DNA from 4 places in the Lentilactobacillus sp. TOM.63 genome. Region 1 is predicted to be linked to each of the others. Evidence: riboswitches for the same ligand, from Rfam matches in the RefSeq annotation. Region 1 holds a riboswitch; each other region holds the start of a gene.
The links. A riboswitch is a leader RNA that binds a small molecule or an ion and turns the genes downstream of it on or off. The one in region 1 is predicted to bind thiamine pyrophosphate.
Positions count from the first base shown of each region.

Region 2: another riboswitch for thiamine pyrophosphate. It lies ahead of QUF07_RS03065 (thiaminase II/PqqC family protein); the one in region 1 lies ahead of tenA (thiaminase II).
Region 3: another riboswitch for thiamine pyrophosphate. It lies ahead of QUF07_RS06040 (ECF transporter S component); the one in region 1 lies ahead of tenA (thiaminase II).
Region 4: another riboswitch for thiamine pyrophosphate. It lies ahead of QUF07_RS13005 (ECF transporter S component); the one in region 1 lies ahead of tenA (thiaminase II).

Region 1 covers NZ_JAUCAP010000001.1:460-5,849, reverse strand. Annotated here, with positions in the region: gene QUF07_RS00030 (hypothetical protein) at 1-571, opposite strand, end outside; gene QUF07_RS00025 (hypothetical protein) at 591-977, opposite strand; gene QUF07_RS00020 (hypothetical protein) at 974-1,354, opposite strand; TPP riboswitch at 1,450-1,564, shown strand; gene tenA (thiaminase II) at 1,626-2,324, shown strand; gene QUF07_RS00010 (fibro-slime domain-containing protein) at 2,529-4,889, opposite strand; partial or broken gene QUF07_RS00005 (ISL3 family transposase) at 5,144-5,390, opposite strand, start outside.
Region 2 covers NZ_JAUCAP010000009.1:32,828-38,217, forward strand. Annotated here, with positions in the region: gene purD (phosphoribosylamine--glycine ligase) at 1-797, shown strand, start outside; gene QUF07_RS03050 (hypothetical protein) at 1,020-1,370, shown strand; gene pepI (proline iminopeptidase) at 1,474-2,352, opposite strand; gene QUF07_RS03060 (HAD family hydrolase) at 2,448-3,083, opposite strand; TPP riboswitch at 3,287-3,377, shown strand; gene QUF07_RS03065 (thiaminase II/PqqC family protein) at 3,463-4,176, shown strand; gene QUF07_RS03070 (MFS transporter) at 4,311-5,390, opposite strand, start outside.
Region 3 covers NZ_JAUCAP010000022.1:12,316-17,705, forward strand. Annotated here, with positions in the region: gene QUF07_RS06030 (linear amide C-N hydrolase) at 1-810, shown strand, start outside; gene QUF07_RS06035 (HAD family hydrolase) at 802-1,608, opposite strand; TPP riboswitch at 1,725-1,814, shown strand; gene QUF07_RS06040 (ECF transporter S component) at 2,009-2,602, shown strand; gene QUF07_RS06045 (ATP-binding cassette domain-containing protein) at 2,621-4,051, shown strand; gene QUF07_RS06050 (energy-coupling factor transporter transmembrane component T family protein) at 4,048-4,701, shown strand; gene QUF07_RS06055 (hypothetical protein) at 4,832-5,146, shown strand; gene QUF07_RS06060 (LBP_cg2779 family protein) at 5,217-5,390, shown strand, end outside.
Region 4 covers NZ_JAUCAP010000109.1:712-6,101, reverse strand. Annotated here, with positions in the region: gene QUF07_RS13015 (magnetosome magnetite crystal formation protein family) at 35-358, opposite strand; gene QUF07_RS13010 (hypothetical protein) at 374-850, opposite strand; TPP riboswitch at 1,059-1,153, shown strand; gene QUF07_RS13005 (ECF transporter S component) at 1,290-1,886, shown strand; gene QUF07_RS13000 (TenA family protein) at 1,899-2,594, shown strand; gene QUF07_RS12995 (MMPL family transporter) at 2,787-5,390, opposite strand, start outside.

The sequences.
Region 1 (5,390 bases):
CCTCTTTATGGAAGAGAAAATGTTGCAGGATAGTGGCACTTTCGTCCTGACTCAGCCCAATTGTTAACTGGAAAGGCAATTCAAAGTCTGAGTCAGTTGATTTAAGCTGATCAACGATATCGACCATAGCGCTATTAATTTGAAATAGAACTGCTTGCAATGCCGCCTGACTTTTGGGATTAGGCAACTGAATCTCTTGCCAGTGATTAGGCATGAATTCGACCTCCTCATAGTTAAGCATGAACCATTTTCGATAAGCACGGGTCATTCGGAAAACAAAGTCAGCTGGCATTTCATAAATGTTGTCTTTGAGCCAATTGTTAAGCCAAGATTGATTAGTAATTAGGTTGTCGTGATGGTGGTTGTTAAAAAAGATCGTTAGGGTTTGGTGTTCTGCCTTCGTTAAATGGAGATTTTCGATGAAGAACCCGGGTCGATTGAATTGGAGCTTTTCGGGTTGGATTTCATCAACCAGGCTGCCTAGTCCAACTGTTACTTGATATAGGGCGGCTTGCAGTTTTCCTTCAGATTGGGGGTTGGGTAATTTGACGTCAAGATAGCTGTAAGGCATTAAAGCTACTCCTCTCTATTCAGGATGTGGTGGTAAAGGCATCCTTCACAAAAAACGTGATAACAATCGCAATGGTTCCCGGCCAGTAGGTTTGGGGAACGATGCCGAAAAATAAGTAAAAGGAAACCAGAATGCCGACTGCGGTGAGGCCAGCACCTATTTTGGTGATTTGGTGGTGGTCGGGGTCATAACTGAGATGTTTTTGGTACCAATATTTGAAGCTGAAGTAATGAATTGGCCAGATCATAATGGCAATTAAGAGCAAAATACTAGATATATTGGTTAGCGTTTGGAGACCCTCAACACCGGGAAAAGTCTGGTTGGCCCATTCTTGGACATTTAGGATGCCAAAAATGATGAGGACAGGGATGTTGCGGAGAAGGCTGTATTTCCAAGCCACTCTCATGCGTTTCCCTTCTTTCTAACGGGTGCTTTAAACCCTTCCACGAAAATCATCATGATCGTGAAGACTAGAAAGAACAATTCGCCGTTTTGAAGCAGTGAAAACGAAACGAGAACCGCCAAAATGATCGCCCCAACGATTAGGCTGAAGTTGGCGGCCAACGTGAACGTTCGATTTGTTCGATCGTATTCGGAATGCTGCTTGAAGTATTGTTGGCCAAACGATTTGCTAATGATCACTTCAATAATAGTGGTAGCGGCAATCAGAATGACCAGGTTGATCAGGTCGTTGATCCCGAATAACTGGATAATCGGGTATAAGATTAAAATGACATACAATAAATAGTTCGTGATTAGGGCATATTTTAAATCGAATTTCATAACACTGAACCTCTCTGTAAAAAATTTCCCCAACCCCTCAAAATAGTTGTTAACAGCGTATCATGAATAACCAGATTGTTGCAAACGCCGCAACCGTGGTACACTTTGGGTATTCAAATGAGACGGTGCTATATGCTGAGATGGCGCAGTGCCAATCCCTTTGAACCTGATTTGGTTAATACCAACGTAGGGAAGTGACAGAATTGAGAATGACAGGTACCAAATCCGGTAACGGTTTATTTGAAAATTTTTGCAAGAGGAGTTTCATCCAATGAAATTTTCACAACAGTTACTGGCAGCTGGTCAACCAATTTTGCAGGCAATCTACCAACATCCATTTGTCGAAGGTATCGGCAATGGTAATTTGCCTAAAGAGGCCCTGACATTTTATGTCGGTCAGGATTATAACTACCTGAATGCCTTTATCAAGGTCTACGCGGCGGCCATTGAAAAGTCGGAAACTCGCGCGGACATGGCGATCTTTGCCAAACAAATTGATTTTATCCTAAATAGTGAAATTCACCCCCATCACAATTTCTGTAACGTTGCCGGGGTGAAATACGAAACTTTGCAGCACGAGCCCCAAGCACCCGGCACTTATTTGTACAATGAGCATATGTATCGGGCAGCGCGAACTGGCGACCTGATCGATATTGTGGCCGCCATGACGCCGTGTCCATGGACGTATTTGGAAATCGCAAACCGGTTTGTGAAGCAAGGGAAGAATACTGACGATAATGTCTTCAAACCGTGGATTGATTTTTACGCAGATATGGGCGATAGCGAGGACAGTATTCTCCAGCAAATGTATGATTTGATCGACCGAGAAGCCGTGAAGTACGACCAGCACCGTTTGGACATTGTTAAGGAAGAATTCCTCAAGAGCTGTGAAATGGAGTGGCGGTTCTGGGATCAAGCCTATAAGCAGACGGGTTGGCAGTTTGTGAAACCAATGAAGCAATATTACTAAGCACATAGACTGGGATAATAAGTATTTTGAACCCAGAATCCAACAAGAAAAAACCAGTTATTCCTGAGGCTGGAATAGCTGGTTTTTCTTGTTAAATGGCCCGAATCGGTCGTTTGTCGCAGCTTTTATCTGAGTATCAGTGGTAATCCAAATGATGATCACTGATTGAAAATTAACACATGTCTCAGCCTTTTGTACGAGCATTTAGTTGCGACGACGTCTGAATTTCGCCAAGCCAAGCAATCCTAACATAGACAATCCAAGGACTGCTAACCAGTTTGCGGTGTGCGTGTCACCAGTTTGTGGCAGCATGGACGCTGTCTTGAGTTCTTGATCCTTTTGAGTGGCATTAGTAGAAGCGGACGCTGGTTTAACAGCATCATTGCTACTGTACTTGAAGGTGCTGCCACCCTTAGCGTTCAATGCTTGAAGGCCAGTGCCAGTTGAGCCGGAACCATTTGCACCAGAACCGGGGTTACTCTTGAGGTAGAGCACGCCGTCCTTTTTGCTAGTTGAAGCCTTGCCAGTCTTGTTGCTTGAACTGGTTTTCTTTTTGTCGTTACCTTTCTTGTCATCAGATGGCAAGGCTTGTGGAAGCTCAATGTCATCTTCAGGAGTTGTTGGGGTTTCTGGAGTTGGCGTTTCTGGTGTTGGGGCTTCCGGAGTTGGTGGCGTTACCTCTGGATCAGGGGTTGGATCTGGATCCGGTGTGGATGGGCCTGGACCCGGTCCGGGATCAGGAGGAGTGATTTCATCTTCAATCGTACGAATGCCAAATCGCTCATTTTCTGCGTAAGTGTAAAGAGAATTTTCGGTTTTTGCATAGTTTTCATGTTCGCCATAGACGTACTGAGTTTCACCTTGGATTTTTTGTACACCATAGCTAGTTTTCTCAGCATGATAGTCTTCTGGAATTTGGAGGTTGAAACTCATTTTGAGATTAGAGTGGCCGTGCCCTCTTTCCAGGTAGAAAATCTTGATCTCATGAGAATCGCCGGCATTGCCCCATCCTTGGCCTAACAAATTATCCAAATGTTCTTTCTTTCTTTTTCCTACGGATACTTCCCCATTACTAAAATTAATTGCTCCATCTAGTTTTGAATGGATTCCACCAATATCAAGCACAAGTTTTCCATCGATGAATAACCAAAAGTCATCGTCACCACTGAAATTGAACACCATTGGGATCTTTTTGTCCGTAAGTGAATTACTGTCATCAACCATACCACCTTCAGGGTGCATATAAGAAAACTCCATCTTCATCCCAAGGAAGTGGTTAGGGGCATTCTTGCCTTTTAGATTATAGCCTTGAGCATTGTTTCCATTGAAGAATTTGAAGTCTTTGTCCAAGGGAAAGAATTGGCCACCACTGTTATCATTCGCCTTATTAGCTTTGTTATAAACTAACATATCCCCTAAATTGTTCGGATCATCTGCTTTGTCATCGAATACGGTATGGTATTTACTACTATCGAATGAATAGCCGCCGTGACCATCACTAATGAACATCTTAAGTGGCTGGTTGGTTACGTAATTGTTACTAGAACCAGTAGTACTGCTTCCATCGAATAGGTATGCTAATGATTCCCCGTCAACCGTTGGATACCCATTACTTAGTTCAGAAGCAACGATCTTAGGGTATCCATTAGGATTGCTCTTATTGTATGCTGCAACCCCTGATTTGGTTGATCCACCATCAGAGAATTTTAATTTTTTGTCTTTATTGATTCCGGCATCCCGGACTTCCCTATCGGCTAAGCCATCTTTTCCAACTCCATTATCTCCATCACTTGTACCCGTTACAGTGTAATCTGTTAATGTGATATTGATTCCAGGGTTTGTCACTTCCGTAACTTGCTGAAGACTCTTGGTGGGGTCGGGAATTGTGGTTTTGGGTTTTATGAGAGGCTTGACGAGTGTATAGACTGCGGTGTTGGCAGGTAGACTTGTGCCATCCTTCTTTACAATGTATAATTCATCGCCTATTTGAACAAATCTTGTTTGATCTACGCCAATCTCTTTTCCAAGTGCCTCTTTAATTGCTTGCTGTTCAGGTGTTAGTTCAACATTTGAAGGTGTACCTTCAGAATTCTCTAGGTAGGTGGTTTGTCGGAACTTATCAGGAACATTTGTGTTGAATTCAGTTGTTTCGGTTTCATTGAGTTTGACTAGTGTTTTGTCCTGTGACTCGTCATCAGTATGGATCTTCCAGAGGTTACCGGTATTATCGACGAAAATGGTTTCAATTCCACCATCGTAGTCATCACTATTGTCTGGGTGGAAGTAAACTGTCTTGCCGTCAATGATATATGGAAAGTACTGGGCCTTATTAAGGAAATTCGGTTCTCCATCGCTAGTCATCACCTCGTAATTCCCCCACGTTTCTGGGATTTCCTTGTTATCTTCGACTTCTTCTTTCAAGGATTCGATCAATTCCTCCGGTGCATAGTCAATTGCAAGTGCATCAGCATTGATAGCAGCTGCAACATCGTCGTCCACGTTTGCTGTTTTGTCGAATATTTCACCATTATATTTATAGTAATGTGTCTCATTTCCATCGGTCAATTGGACAACATATACCGGCTCAGCCCCGGATTGGTTATCAGTAATTTTAAAGTACTGCTTAGCTATTAAGGCTGCATTGCTATCCGTTGGGGGATTTTCAGAGTTATAGACAATTTTGTGTTCATCGACATTGTCTAATTTCTGTCCAACAGCAATTTCTAGTGCCTCTTTATCTTTCAGATAGGTTTTGACCTATACCCCCAAAGTTAGGCTCTTCGTCAACTGTTGTTGGTGAAACTAAATTCGAGTTCTAATCACTTTGTGATTAGGGCTCTTTTTGTTTTGACCTTGAAAACGTATAGTACTCGCGTTCTAAATCTCCAGAAACTGCGATAGCCAAAGCTAGCTCGTTTAATAGCTTTGATTTTATTATTAGAACCTTCTAAAGGACCATTTGAATACGGTGTGGTAAAGGTATTATGAATTTCATCGTGATGGGCTTCAAGTGTCTTAAGTGTGTTCTTCATTTCCTCAGAATACGCGGTATGATGCCAAAAAGTG
Region 2 (5,390 bases), on a different contig from region 1:
ATGGTTTGGCAGCCGGCAAAGGGGTTTCAATTGTGAGAGATATTGACGATCTTCGTGGCGCAATTGACGCTAGTTTTCAAAAGTCTGACGAAATTTTGATTGAGCAATTCCTTTCTGGGGAAGAATTTTCACTGATGTTGTTTGTGGGTGGTGATCAAAAAGTTCTCTTCCCAATATCACAAGACCATAAGAAAATTCACGAAGGCGAAACTGGTCCTAATACTGGTGGGATGGGCGCTTACTCGCCGGTTCCTCATATTACTGCAGAAGTTCAAAAAGAAACCATTCAAAAGATTGTTGAACCAACGATGGCTGGCCTTGCCAAGGAAAATTTAGAATTTGCTGGGGTGATCTACATTGGCTGCATGCTCACCGAGGAGGGCCCCAAAGTGATTGAATATAACCTGCGATTGGGAGATCCGGAAACTCAAGTGCTGCTGCCTCAATTGCAATCTGATTTCTACCAAATGACAATTGATTTGATTGATCATAAGCTGCCAGAAGTGAAATGGCAGACCGGTGAATTTTACCTGGGGGTTGTGATCGCCGCTCCTGGTTATCCAGCCTCGCCGCAACAAGATATTGAATTACCTAACTTACCCAATAACGTCTTCTACGCAGGGGTCACCGAAAGAAACCACAAGCTCTACAGTTCTGGTGGCCGGATTTTCACAATTTATAACCATGCGGCAACCTTGGAGTGTGCCCAAGCAAAAGTTTATGCAGAGTTAAGTCGGATTAATCTATCGAACTTTTATTATCGGAAGGATATTGGCTTTCGGGATCTTCAATCTTAATCAATACATTTATCACTAAAAAACGGCTACTGAGAGGTAATTCCCATGATTTTGATTCAATTAATCATGAGGTTGCTGATCTGGGTAGCCGTTTGCTGGTTTCAATAAGATGCAAAGGACCATCAAATAACAGGAGATTAGTTCCAAATAAATGATGTGGAAATTTGAAATAAGACTATAATTAATTCAAATCTGAATGTCTGGCGAAAGGAAGTCTGCTGAATGAAACAAGCAATTAAACCCTTACGAGTCTTATATGCCTTGATATTTTTGGTGATTGTTGTCGTAATTGGTTCTATCATGCTCATTCAAACAAGGATTATTCCCGTTAATGATGGCGTGGGTATTCAGCTGCTCTTTCTGGCAATCCTTTTCTGGTATTTGTATGGATTGACAATTTACAATGTTCGTCAACATAGAGGCGAGTACAAAGAGCACACTGATTTTTGGGTCAGGGTACCCAGTGGAAAAAGAATCAATCCATATAATCCAAACGGCTTGATTACCATTACAATCATTAATGTGATTTGTACGTTGGCTTTTATATGTATCTTTTTATTATTAACCTGGTGAGCAGGGGTATAGCTGGGGGTTGGTAAATGGTTAAAGGCAAAAGTGCACCACGATAGTTAGGTTTAACCATCGTGGTGCACTTTGAGCTTGTAATCCTTAATGATTAATCATTTTCCTTCAGCCATTTGTCCAGCACACTCATAAATTCGTCGTGCTGATCCAATAGGGCGAGATGTCGGCTATTTGCAAACAAATGCCACTTAGCACCAGGGATGTGATCGTAAACCGACTTGGCAATCAAGGGCGTGCAGAGATCGTCAGTGCCATTGGTAACCAGTACTGGGACGTGAATGTTCTTGAGATCGTCAGTGACGTCAAAGTCGCCGATGGTCCCATTCTCGGTAAATTCATTTGGACCTTCTGCAATTAAGCTGGCCTTTTTGCCGTTGGTTGGGCGTCTTAGCGGTTCCGGTGAATTTTCATCGGGATCATCCCAACAGTAGCGTTCCATATAGCGATCATTGGCAGCTAAGTATTTAACATTCGTGAAATCACCAGTCCGTTCAGCTTCAGCGATGGCCTGACGATCTTCATGACTTAAGTATTTGATTAGGCGATGTTGTTCTTGGCGCCACAATTCAATAGAAGCCGGTGAGCCGTCAATCATGACACTCTTCACGCCGTCTTGACTATAGTGGGTGAGGTACAACATTTCCAACATGCCACCCCAGGATTGGCCTAACATGTGGACTTGATCAAGGTGGAGATATTTCCGCAGGGCAATCAATTCTTCAGCCCAAGTTTCCTTCACGTAAATTGATTCGTCGTCAGGGATGGACGATTTGCCGCAACCAACCTGGTCATACATGATTAACTGCCGGCCCGTTTCCGCATAGTCGTCGAGTAATTCGAAGTAGTTATGAGATGAGCCGGGGCCACCGTGAATGAGCAGGAGTGGTGCTTTGCCTGGAGTTGGGTCACCGACAATCCGGTAATACGTTTTGTAACTTTTAAAGGGCATATAGCCTTCTTGAATGTTCATAAGTTAAACAGATCCTTCCTCATAAATAAACTTGGTTCATTGGGTTCGATTATACTACGCGTTTTCAGTGGTACAGCGGGCAAATTAAAATTATTTTAATTCTCTAATAATCGATTGCGAAGCTGTTCAACTGAGGTGAAGACCTCATTAGGATTAAGCTTTTCCATTTCGGCTGGCTTGGCGTTGATTGACCAAGCGGCCGTATAACACGTGATGCCGGCATCTTTGCAGGCTTCAACGTCACTAGTGGCATCACCAATATAAGCCATCTGATCCTTTGGCAGATCATATTTTTTGAGTACATCACCGAATTGTTTGGATTTAATTGAGCCATCAGGAGAGCCAGACATTACCGGTTCAAATTGGTCGGCTAATCCCAGGGCATCCAGGCTGGTTTGTAAACTTTGCTCACCCTTGCCGGTAATCATTGGCGTGATGACATCGTGTTCGTGGAGCATATGTAAAAGATCATTGATCCCATCGAAGGGTTTCCGCAGTAACATGTGGGCGCTGCGGTAATTTTTATGGAAGGTCTCTAAAACTTCATCTGAATAGTTCGGAATTAGTTCTTTGAGCATCCCAATTTCGTTGGCACCGAATTGGGCAAGGATGACCTGGTTGCTGATCCATTTTCCAGTATAATCATGGACGGTTTTTCTGAACGAATCAAAAATAACCGGGAACGTTTCGGCAGTGGTGGCATCCATATCAAAAGCAATGATTTTTTTCATTTTATGTGACTCCTTCTTATTCAGGATAAATGTAATAGCCTAATTGACCGTTACTATCTATTATTAACCACGCAGACGCAAGATACAAGGGGAGCCGGTTCAAAAACAGCTCTCTGCGTGGGAACTTAAATCATTAGAAGCCAACTCAATCAGCAGTTGTTTTTAGATGTCAGCCAATTATAATGAGACTATCACATAAATTAATCCGTGGTCTGGGGTGCTTTAATGGCTGAGATGATACCCATAGAACCTGATACAGTTAGGACTGTCGCAGGAAGACCCAAGTGAGCTGTTGTTGTGAGGATAGGCGACGGCTGAATCAATGGTGTCATTTCAAAGCAGAGTAGCCCCCTCCGCCACAACAGGAGGGAAATTGCCAATGTCATTATCTCAAGATATGTTATTTGAAGCCGAACCTTACTTAGTCGCCAACGAAAAGCATCCATTTGTCCGAGGAATTATCCATGCTACGTTAACGCCGGAACAGTTGCAGTATTACGATGAACAGGATATTGCCTTTGAGTATAACGAAGTCGGGATTATTAATGCATTGATCGACAACAGCACGACAACTGAACAAGCGCTGCTATTTCATAAACGCCAGAATCTTCAATTGACGATGTTGCGGGATTGGCTGCACCGCGAGCCGGAATCAATGCCTCACAACTGGGAAACGCTGAAGCAGACGCCGATTCAACCAATTAATCAACTCTATCGCCAACATATGGCTGCGACCATTCAAACGCACAGTGTTCTCCAAATTCTGCCTTCGTTTGCGGCTGGGGAATGGATGTACATTGAGTTAGGCAAATTCGTTTCTAAGCAAGCCCGGGTCGAAAAAGAGCCGTTTCAAAGCTTCCTAACGATGGGTGGCGATGATTTTCTCGGTCCGAACGGGTTCATTCAGCAGTTCTTTAATATCATCGATTATGAAGCCAAATCTGCTACTCCTCGTGAGCAGGAACAGGCCAAGCAAACCTTTCTAAAGAGCCGCCTGCTGGAATGGTATTTCTGGGATGCGGCATACAAACAAATTACTTGGGATGATTGGCAAAACGCCGCTTTAAACGGGAAGGGTGGACCATTACTTTAACTGGTGATTTATGAAAGTACTAAAAGGAGTTTCTACTTCTTAGCATTAGGCTAAGTGGCAGAAACTCCTTTTTGCGGTTGAAACTTTACTTCATAATGATCTAAAGATATTTGAATGATTGATTAAACTATTGCTTAAGCCGTTTGCCGTGAGCTCAACTTTTTCAACCCTGGTAGGGTAACCATTGTGACAAAGCTGATGACGTAAAGGATTGATAGGAAGCCCATGACAACTGTCAGTGAGTAGTGATCCATCAAGATACCAATGATCACTGACGAGAAGCCACCAACTGCCCGGCCGATGTTGACAATCACGTTATTAGCAGTTGAGCGGATTTCAGTTGGGTACAAGCGACTGATGACTGCGCCGTAACCGCCGAACATTCCGTTTGAGAAGAAGCCGACGATCGCACCGATGATTAATAGTGAAACCGTGTTATGAGCCAACGTAATCGTGAAGACCATTGCAGCCGAAGCAAGCAGGAAGATACCAAATGCGCGGCGTGGACCAAAGTAATCCAGAATTGAACCAAAAGTCATCATGCCCAAACTTATCCCGATGATTGTGGCAATCATCCAAAGTGATGAGCCGGAAACATTTAAGCCAAGTTGTTTTTGAACGATGATTGGCAGCCAGTTCATCAGGCCAAAGTAGCCGGCAATTTGAACAGTTGTCATAATCATCAAGGCGAAACTTTGATAAGCTAATTTTGGTGAACTGAACATGTATTTGAATACGGCACTGGTAGTTGATTCTTTTTCGGCTTTCTTAGCTTGGACAAACTCAGTGGTTTCAGTCAAGTGACGACGGACAAAGTATGTCAGGACAACCGGCACGATTCCAAGGAGGAAGAGTGCGTGCCAACCAAGCGTGGGGATGACCAAGGCCGCTGTAACTGCAGCTAAAATAGCCCCAATTTGGCCACCGATTGCGGCTACTGAAGTCATCTTACCGATTTGGTTCTTGTGGAACGATTCAGCAATCAGTGAAATACCGACACCGTACTCACCACCGGCACCGATTCCAGCTAAGAACCGCAAAATATAAATTAATGTAATGTTATTGGCGAAAGCCATCATGGCAGTTGCGAAGGCAAAAATGAAGATGGTATAGGTAAACGTCTTAACTCGGCCAAATCGGTCACCGACCAAGCCAAAGATGACACCACCGAACAACATGCCCAAGTTGGTGATTGAACCAATTAATCCGGCAGC
Region 3 (5,390 bases), on a different contig from region 1:
GGCAAGCGACCACTTAAATACCCATACGTCGGCGGTGGTCGTCATGAAAGCCGCATCGATATTTTGATAGCCGATGGCGTTAACATTGCCGGCTTAAGTTGCGCCGAGCTCATGTTTCCGCTCAAAGCACACTATCTGGCTAATGAAGTCCCAGAAAAGTTGAACCTCACCCCACAGGATTTCCTGCCTTGGGTTCTCGGCGAACATAATTCAATCGAAGCCGTGAAAAACGAGCTTTCAGACGTTGCCCTGATTGGTAAAAATTGGCTTGCGGGCCAAGAAGTTTTTTCGTTTCACTGGATTTTGACCGACCAAACTGGGCAAACATTAATTATTGAACCAACTCAAAATGGCATGGAAATCATTGCCGATTCCATCGGTGTCCTGACCAATTCGCCAACTTATCCCGAACACATGCGGCGGCTTGCCAAGGAGCTAAACGGATCCTCAAATAAAGAAAGCTTAGTCCAGCAATCCCGACGTCTTGTCTTGAATCAGCAAATCCCCGCAGCCACCAACACGCCAACTTCGCGATTCCTTGAAGCGGCAGTCGTTAAGCTCGGGAATTCACCGGCCCCAAATCAGTTTGTGGCTCGAAACCGCTTGTTTAATGTCTTAAATGCGGTTGCTATCCCTTATCAACAGACAATGAATGCCCATCCCAATTTTAATTATACCCATTACATTTCAATTTTAGATTCAACCAATCAGACTTATTTCTTCAAATATCATGACGACAACCAAGTTTTCAGTTTCTCGCTGCCACAACTCATTGCCAATTATCCCAACACGGCCAAATTTCTAGCCTAAATATTTGGCAATCTGCTTTTGAACGCCCTGTTCTTCGTTAGTTTCATCCGTCACCAAATCAACTCGGGATAACAAGTCTTCAGCGGCATTCTTCATTGCATAGCCCTCGCCAGCTGCCTCAATCATCTCAAAGTCATTGCCGTTATCACCAAATGCGGCAACGTCCTCAAACGACAGGTTCCAATCAGCCAACAGGGTCTGGAGACCACTAAGCTTGCTGATACCGTCGACCATGACGTCCAGCCCATTCATGCCAGAAGACGTGGCCGCAAGTTGGCCGCTAAATTTGTGGTTAAACTCATCTTGGCGTTTAACGACCCCACCAGCTTCCCAAGTGATATCAAGCTTGTAAATTGAATCAAACACCAATTTCAAATCACGCATCGACTGCATGTTTTCGTAAAAATACTGGGAAGCCTTAAAGCGTTTTGAATCAGCCGGCAAGTTACAATAGGTGCCGTTTCTGCCAACCAAAATAATCTCGGCGCCCGCATAAAGTGATTCGGATTCGAGGTACTCGAGTGCTTTTCTTAAAACGAGATGGTCAATAATCTCTTCGGTCACAATCACGCCACGTTCATCAACGACCAACGCCCCATTGTTACAAATATACGAAATCGGTCCAGAAACGTTTTTAAACAATTCAAGCAGGTGTTGATACTGATTACTGCTTGCCGAAACAAAGTGCAACCCCTGCTTTTTCATTTCATCAAGTTGAGCTTGAAACGCCTGCTTATCAAAGGTGCCCTCATCATTTAAAAACGTGCCGTCCATGTCGCTTGCAATCACTTTAACCAACGCCAATTCCTCCTGTTATTTCAGTTTGATCATTCGTTGTTTCCATACATTCATTCTACAATGTCGTGAATTAGTTTGTAAATTGCTTTTATATTTAGTATACTAAATTTAATCATACAACTTATCTGGGGTGCCTAAAGGCTGAGAAAAACCCATCGAACCTGATCTGGTCAGTACCAGCGAAGGGAGCATACTTCCGTTGTATCCAAATGGATTATTTGCAATAGATGAATTTCGCAGCCAGGGTAAAACTTCAAGTTTTGCGCTGGCTTTTTTGAATGCTCTGATGGTTTTTCGGTGACCGAGTGAGCCCGGTCTTACCAGCAGACACCTCTTGCCAACACCAAGTCGTTTGGCACTCCAGATAATTGGGTGAAATATCATATTGGAGGCATTATTCATGGATAACAAGACTCAACCCGCTACTAATCGGGAACATCAAAGCAAATGGACGCTTCGTAACATTATCCTAATTGCTTTGATTGCTATTTTTACTGGAATTATTTTTTGGGGAGCTGGTTTCCTCTATACAGCGCTAACCGTTGTACTCACACCAATTGGTGCTGCCCCCTTTGCCAATGATCTCTTAATGGGATTGTGGTGTATGGCCGGCCCATTGACTGGCTTTGTGGTTCGGACTTTCGGATCTGCTTTTGTTGGTGAATTTCTCGGAGCTGCCGTTGAAGTCTTTCTTGGTGGCCAATGGGGTGCCGGTGCCTTTATCTCTGGCTTGGTTCAAGGAATTGGTTCCGAACTTGGATTCGCCTTCACTGGCTACAAGCGTTACGACTGGGTTGGCTTGAACGCCTCAATTTTCACCACCGTTGTTGTGACCTTCGCCTGGGACGTGATTAAGAATGGCTACAACAAATTCGGCATTCCACTATTGTTGGCACTCTTTGTCACTCGTTACATCTCAACCTTCATTTTTGGTGGTGTTTTAACCAAGATGATTGTTCGTCTTTTGGATCGTAGTAACGCATTTTCACTTTAACCGCTAGGAGTTCTGATAATGACTGACGTTTTGATTGACCACTTCACTTATGAATACCCCGGCAGCACCGTCAAGGTATTGAACGACGTGGACGTAACTTTTAAACACAACCATTTTTCTTTACTGACCGGTCCATCCGGCAGTGGGAAATCAACACTCCTGTATTTTATTGCTGGATTGTATCCGCATTTTATTGGCAACGATGCTCTGGGAGGCATCAAGTTCGGTGACACGGATATCAAACAAATTCCAAGCAACGAAATCAGCCATTCGGTTGCGATGATGTTTCAAAACCCCAACCAACAGTTTGCCATGGACACTGTCATCCATGAGCTGACCTTTGTGCTGGAAAATATGCTGGTGGATCCTGCCAAGATAGACGGGATTATCAACCACGCATTGGATTTTTGTGGCATCAAACAGTTACGCTCCAGGGTTATCAATACCTTGTCCGGTGGGGAAAAGCAGCGGGTGGCATTAGCCTGCATCGTTGCGATGGATCCACCGGTAATCGTTTTGGATGAGCCGTTTGCCAGCATCGACCCAGATTCACGATTGGATCTGATCAAAAAGCTCAAACAGCTTCAAGTGGAACACGGGAAAACCATTATCCTCGCAGACCATGACCTTAACGATTACAAAGGTGTCATTGACGAGTTCTATTATCTCGATCCGGATACGCATCACATTAGTTTGTTAGATTCACAATCTGCCCAACACTTCTTCGATAATTTTAAAAACACGCAGACAATTAATAAGCAAGTTGCGATCCCAACTGAGGCCGCTCCGTCAATCATTAATATCAAGGATTTTAAACTCCAACCGCACCATTCACTGTTATTGAAGCTGGGTGACTTTAAGTTCTGTAAAGAAAAGACCACTTTGATCACTGGCGCCAATGGAATTGGCAAGTCGACATTATTTAACGCGCTGACCAAATTGTTGCCGTATAATGGCGAAATCGACTTTGCTGGCAAGAACATCCAGAAAATTCGGCCGTTGCCATACGCTAAAAATGTCACGCTGCTATTTCAGGATGCCGAAAATCAATTTTTGAATATTACCGTTAAAGAGGAACTTGATTTATCTCTTAAGAACAGGACAAATCAAGCCTACTCAATCGATGATGTTCAAACGATGCTCAAAGAACTCAGCATTGACGGCCGTGATGACCAAGTCGTTTATTCATTAAGTGAAGGCCAAAAGAAAAAGCTACAGATCATCGAAATGTTAATCATGAATCCGCCGGTCCTCTTGATGGATGAACCATTCAAAGGATTGGATTATCATTCGCTAGAGGTCGTTGTCGGCTTCTTAAACCGGTCCAAGCAGGAATTTCACCAGACCCAAATTATTATTTCTCACCAACTGTCCGGTTTGGATACCCTCATCGACTATCACGCAAACTTTGCGGATCAAAATCTGACTTACCAGGAGGTTATCAAATGAATCCTGGATTAAAGTTACTATTAGTGATGGCAATTGCCCTAGAAATTTCGTTTACCCAGTCGTTGATTGTCAATGTGATCCTCATCGGTGTCAGCTTCATTTACATTCTCTTTAATCGGGTAACCTTCAAAGCGTTAATTGGCTTAATTTTCTGGCCGTTATTCCCTGCCCTTGGATTATTTGTTTCCCAATGGCTTTACGGGAGCGCTGGTATCCATTTTGCTTGGATCCTGTTTACTCGAATTTACGCCTACGTATTTCTTGGAGCAACTTTTACACTGACAAGCAGCATCACCGATTTAGCATTAACGTTGGAGCAGGATTTTCGGTTACCCTCCAAATTTGCATACGGCGTCCTGGCTGCCTTTAACCTGATGCCCAAAATCAACGAAGAAGTCCAGATCATTAAAACTTCCGCGTTGATGCGCGGCGAGGCCCTTCACTTCTGGTCACCCAAATTGTACTTCAAAGCGATCTTATCATCGATTCAATGGTCACAAAATCTGGCCGAAGCGATGACGTCCCATGGCTTCGTGGAAGACCAAGGAAGAACCCATTACCGAGTGATTAAGATTACCAGAATGGACTGGGTTTGGTTTATTGGCCTGTTTGGGATTGTGCAAGTTCTATTATTCTTCATCAGATATTGAAAGCTTTTATTCCTGAATTTTCTATTTTGCATTATAATTAAATGCGAGAGTAGAAAGAGTGTGCGGCTGAGCGGTTTATGTGCATTTCATCACTGTTTGGCAGAACACATTTAGGAAGAAGGCGTTTAGAATGCGGGCAAACATGTTTGCATTTGCGTTCGGCATTTTTGCATTAGTTGTCGGCGTAATGATCGACCTGTTCGGACTATTTAATCAGTTTATGTCCCTGGACAGCGGCAAGACCGTTTTAACCGGTAGTATTACTTTTCTGTTAGGCTTAGCGTTTCTGTCATTGCCCAATCGCATTGAACGATACCTTGGTGAAGCAGTGGTCACATTGGGGTTACTGTATTACTTCTATATCCAAACCAACAACTTATGGGTGGCAATTATTATCGTTGCCATTATCGCTGCGGTCATGGAATATGGGTTAAAGCATCGTTAATGTGTGCCGATTTGCTTTTTATTGCTATAATATATGTATGGCAACACGAGGTTTATCAAATGGAGGAATTATGATGGCAGAACAATTTAGTACCTTAGCTGAAGAAATTATTAATTACCAAAAGAAAAACGACATGCCTGATACTGCGTTAGCATTTAACTTGCACATTTCCGTTGAACGCCTCCACGATATCAAATCGATGGAATCAGAACCGACTCCAGATGAGAAGAGAACGATAGAAGCG
Region 4 (5,390 bases), on a different contig from region 1:
GAGCACCTATGCCTTAGATCTTCATCAACCTGAATTATTTTACTAAGATTTTAATTCCTAAATACAAGTTATAAATAAACATTGCGATATCCACAATGATGACTAGCCCCACCAGGACAATGAATAGGATTGCGATAGATCGGGTTTGATCGCCCACCGTAATTGCCATAATGCCCACCAGCATAAATGTGAGTGTTGATAATACGACTGGAATCAAATGCAATAAAAAGGCGTGCTTTGCCGTTTCATGCATGTTTTGGTTATCCTTACTGATCAACCAGACAATGAATGGAAAGATGAACGGGGCGAAGACGATCGACAAATATGATAATGCATTAACAACTTTGTTTTCTGACATGTCAATTCCTCTCGTTTATTTTGAATACGACTTGTAAACTGGCGCTCTGAAAAGGTCAACGTAGGAACCCATTGCCGAGTAGTCTCTCAGTACGGTGAGCCGTTGATCATTAATGGTCCGATGAGTGATTCCCCAGCCTCTGTCGCTCTGATAACCGTGCTGAGCGTAGGCGTTAAACGTGTAACGACTGCTGCCTTGGATTTTGGCGACTGCTAATTTTTTATAACCTTTCCAAGTGCTTTTAAAGAGGGTATGGGACTTTCCTTTATAAGATTGGGTAACTGAGTATTGATTGATATGGGTGACACACATTTTGCCATCAACGTATGAATACCAGTTCCCACGCCAACTTGAAGGGGTGTAGTTATGGATCTTCCCAACTTTGTAGTAAGTATCTGCGGCTTGGGCTGAGATAGGTGACGCTTGGATACTGGTAGCGGCAAGTGCGACGCCGGCTAAAATGGTTAAAGCGAGCTTAATGAGTTTTTTCAAGGTGAGTGCTCCTAACAGAAAAATTCGAAAGGGTAATTAGAATCAGTGATCAGATTTGAGCTTAGATAACTTTAAAAACTATAACGTTAAACGGGCTAAATTGTCAAATTGAGTTGCTTATTGGTAAGACTTCCAAATAAAAGAATTTCAAAAAATGATTGACAGTCGGTGTTAGTTGGGTGTTTAATGGCCTTGATCAAATAATTTAATCTGTGGTCTGGGGTGCTGGATAAGTCCGGCTGAGAAATACCCATGGAACCTGAATCAGTTAGTACTGACGTAGGAAGACCAATTAGTCAATTTGTGACGATTTTTGCATGGCTAAGGACCGCTCTTTTTGTAGAGGAGGTCCTTTTTTTAATGGAAAGATAAAGTAAGCTGAAGAATCGGTTTGGTTGGTACGTTAGAATTTAGAATAGTGAAACGAGGCGGATATTTGATGAACATTCGATCACCACACTGGGACGTTAGACAGATTATTACGGTGACTTTGATTGGGATTGTCTGTGGGGCAATTTATTTTTACGGCGTTGACACCTTGTACAATGTGACCAAAATTGCGCTGACCCCAACTGGGTTAAGCCCATTTGTCGATGGCTTGTATTCTGGTTTATGGTACATCTCTGCACCTTTGTGTCTTTATTTTGTTCCAACGGTCGGCGCCGGAATTATTGGCGAAACACTTGCTGCGGTTGTTGAAATGTTCTTTGGTGCTCAATGGGGCATTATGACTGTTGTCGTCGGCTTTTTGCAAGGTGTCGGCAATGAACTTGGCTTTTTCCCGCATGGCTATCAGAAGTTTTCGTGGACAAGCTGCTTGTTGGGGGCTTTTGGCGCTAACCTACTAGGCTTTGGCTACAGCTTCCTCACTTCTGGATATAGTCATTATGGGACTGGGATGATTATTGCACTGTTTATGATTTCGACGGTTTCAAGCCTGGTATTTGATGGTGTTTTGGTGAAATTGATTACCCTTAATTTTGATCGGGTATTTGATAAGCTGCAACTCAACAATGTCAGTAAATTAAGCAAATAACGGAGGAAAAGGATGAAATTTACAACGCAGTTACGACAAGAAAACAATTCAGTTTGGCAACAAATTTTTGATTGTCCATTCATCACGGGTTTGACAGATGGTACCTTGGCCCCAGAAGCATTTCGTTATTACTTTATTCAGGATAATAAATATTGTGTCGCTTTTTATGACCTTCATCAAAAAATTGCGGCTAAAATGACGAATCGAGCCCACGCTGATTCGTTAGCCCACTTAGTTGATGTTTGTAACGAGATTAGCGAGCACAGCCCAATTTATGATGAATTGAACTTGACACAAACAGAAATCGATTCGGTGCCGGTTGCGCCAACGGCATATGCTTATATTACTAACATGAATTATCAATTTGAACAGCAAGGTATTGATGCTGGAGAGGCCAGCTTGGTTCCCTGTTATTGGACCTATACAGAGATGTTTCGTAAAATTGCTGAAAAAGGATTTAATACTAAGCCAGTCTACAAAGATTTTATTGATTTTTGTGCATCGGAAGAATTTGGCTCGGTTAATCAGCAAATGCTCAATTTAACTGATGATCTGGCAGAGAATACGGACGATAAGGGCCGCGAGAAAATGCGGCTGGCATTTCAATACAGTAGCGAATACGAATTGCAATATTGGAATATGTGCGTGATCCATGAGCAATGGTTACTGGATCAAGAACAAGAAAAAGTTGCTCGGCCATTGAGATAATGATTTAAACTCGCGAGACTGGGATAAAAAGCGATTTGCCCTTAAATAGCGAAGATCAGCCATTTATCGCAAAATTGATCAATAAATATATCAATGGTCAGCTAAATGACATTTATAAACAAGCTGCTGACTAATACCTTGGCCCTGCTATATATACGCGCTTAAGCGGGGTTAGGCTAAACATCAGCTTGGTTAATCATTTCCCTTTTTGGCTTCAGGATCCTTACTACGACGCATTTTATCTTGACCTTCAATCGACTTTTTATACATCTTGTCGTTGACATATGGGTAGGTCCATTTAACCATTGCACTCATAATGATTGGCAAGGTGATAACTAAGATGACCAGTCCCACGATAACGGTCATTGCGACTTGAATCAGGGTAAGCACGTTGGAAGGAATCAATGCGGCAAATGTGCCGCCTAGAATGATGGCAGCTGAGATAACCACTGTTCCGATGATAGTTGCGGCATTCGTAATCCGCATTCGGACGTCAGTTATTGCGCTGGCATCACCCCTATAACGCATCATCAGGAAAATACTGTAATCCACTCCTAAAGCAACTAACATGATGAAGCTAAAGAATGGTGTATTCCAGGTAAGCATATTTTGGAAAAGAAGGTAGCCAGATAACCAGCGCGTGATCTGCAAGGCACCAAAGTAGGTCACAATCAATGTGCCGATAATCGTCAATGCCTGAACGAGTGAGCGGGTGACAAACATCAACGCAATTCCAATTCCAACCAGCATGATGACAACTGTTCTCAGGAAGTCCCCATTAGCGGTCTTTTGTAAGTCAGCTGTTTGAGAACTTTGACCACCAATTGCAACTTTGGCTTTGTTTAAGGATGAACCCTTCAACTTGGCGTTCACATCGCGCGTAATGGTTTTAATCCGGTTAGCGGACTTAGTGGTGCTTGGATCACTGTTTAGAATAAAGGTGATGTGGGTAATTTTACGATCCTTGGACATAAAGGCATCAAGTGATGGTGTGAAGGATGGGCTCTTAACACTTGCCTTTGGCATATAGAAGGTGTTGCCCAGATAGGACTTTTGCATTTCCTTTAGATAATCATTAACAGTATTGGTACCGCTGCTAACTTTGGATAAGCCGGCATTGGCAGAAGAAAGGCCTTGTTGGAGCTGTTGCATTTGAGTTTGGAGAGCTTTCATCTTTGAACTCAGAGTTTGAACGCCAGTATTGACTTCTGAACTGCCACTGGCAATGTTTTGAGCTCCAGAGACGAGTGATGAGCTGTTCTGCTGAAGTTGACTTGCACCACTGTGGAGTTGGCTTAAACCGCTTGAAAATGGCGTGACTTGTGAATGCAGGCGGCTAATGCCCGATGACAGTCGACTGGAACCAGAGGCCAAACGACTAACCCGACTTCGAAGAGCCTTCAAACGGGCGGTCTTAGATTGTAATTGTTGGATGCCTGAGTTGAGCGTCTGACTGCCGGACGATAGTTGACCGACACCAGAAGATAATGAAGAAGCGCCTTGACTAAGCGATTGAGAGCCGCTTGCCAAGCTGTTAACACCAGACGTATAAGCTGATAGGCTGTTACTCAACTGCTGGGCACCTGATTGAAGCTTGCTGGCACCATCAGCCAATTTCTCAACCTGGGCGATGCTGGCAGAAGTGTCCGAACTAGCAAGTTTCTTGTTGGCACTGTCCAATCCTTTTTGAACCTTTTTGATTCCGTAATTGGCTTGATCCAAACCATCAGTTAAAGTTTTCAACTGACTCTTCAGATAAAGTTGATCAATCTTAGTTCCACCTGGTCTCGTCACTGAGGTAACAGATTTAACGCCGGATTCCGAGTTCAAGTATCCGGTTAATTGATCGATTTCGGCCAAATACTGCTGGGTATTGAGTGGTTTCTTATTTTCGATGTAAAGCGTAGATGGTCCAGAGGTTCCGGCAGGGTAGTGTTCTTGAATGAGATTATAGCCTGCCTTGGATTGAACGCTGTTCGGCAATTCGTCTGCATTATTGAAATTCAATTTTTGAGATCCCATGAATAATAGCGGGATAGCTGCGATGATTAAGATGCCGACCATCACAAACGTGTGGGAAATTGTAAATTTGGATAGAAAATGCCAAACGACGCTGCGGTCATGGGCGGCCAGATTTTTACTTGGCCAGAATAACTTTTCACCCAAGGTTGCCATGAAGAACATGTTGAGGGTGAGCAGAACCATTAATAGGACCGCAACCCCGACGGCAACCCCGACACCAGAACGATAGAATGAGAATTTTGCCAGAGCCAGGGCAGTAAATCCGATTAACACTGAAGAACCACTATAGAGAATGGTTCTACCAGCATGGCGTTGAGCAGTTTTGGCAGCCGCGACTGCCGTTTGCCCTTGTTTAATCTGTTCTTTAAACCTGTCATACAGCAGGATATTATAGTCAGTCCCAATTCCAAAGAGAACCACGACTAAGAAGACTTGGGTAAAGTTGGAAATTGGGAAGCCATAGCGCTGTGCCAGGTTCATGACAATACTGAGAGAAATCAGGTAGGATACCGCAACGGTCAATAGTGAAATGATTGGGATGAGCAATGACCTAAAGACGATGATTAAGACAATAAAAATAAAAATTGCGGCAATAATTTCGGTCTTTTGAAGTCCTTTTTCGGTTGTTGCCGAGAAGTCTTCATTTAAGACATCACTACCGGTAACGTAGGTTCGCATCCCGGGTGTCTTAATTTTGTTGAGGACTTCATTGGTCTGACCTCTAACCTTGTACTTGCTGGGAACGGTGATCATGACCATTTCGGTAGTGCCATC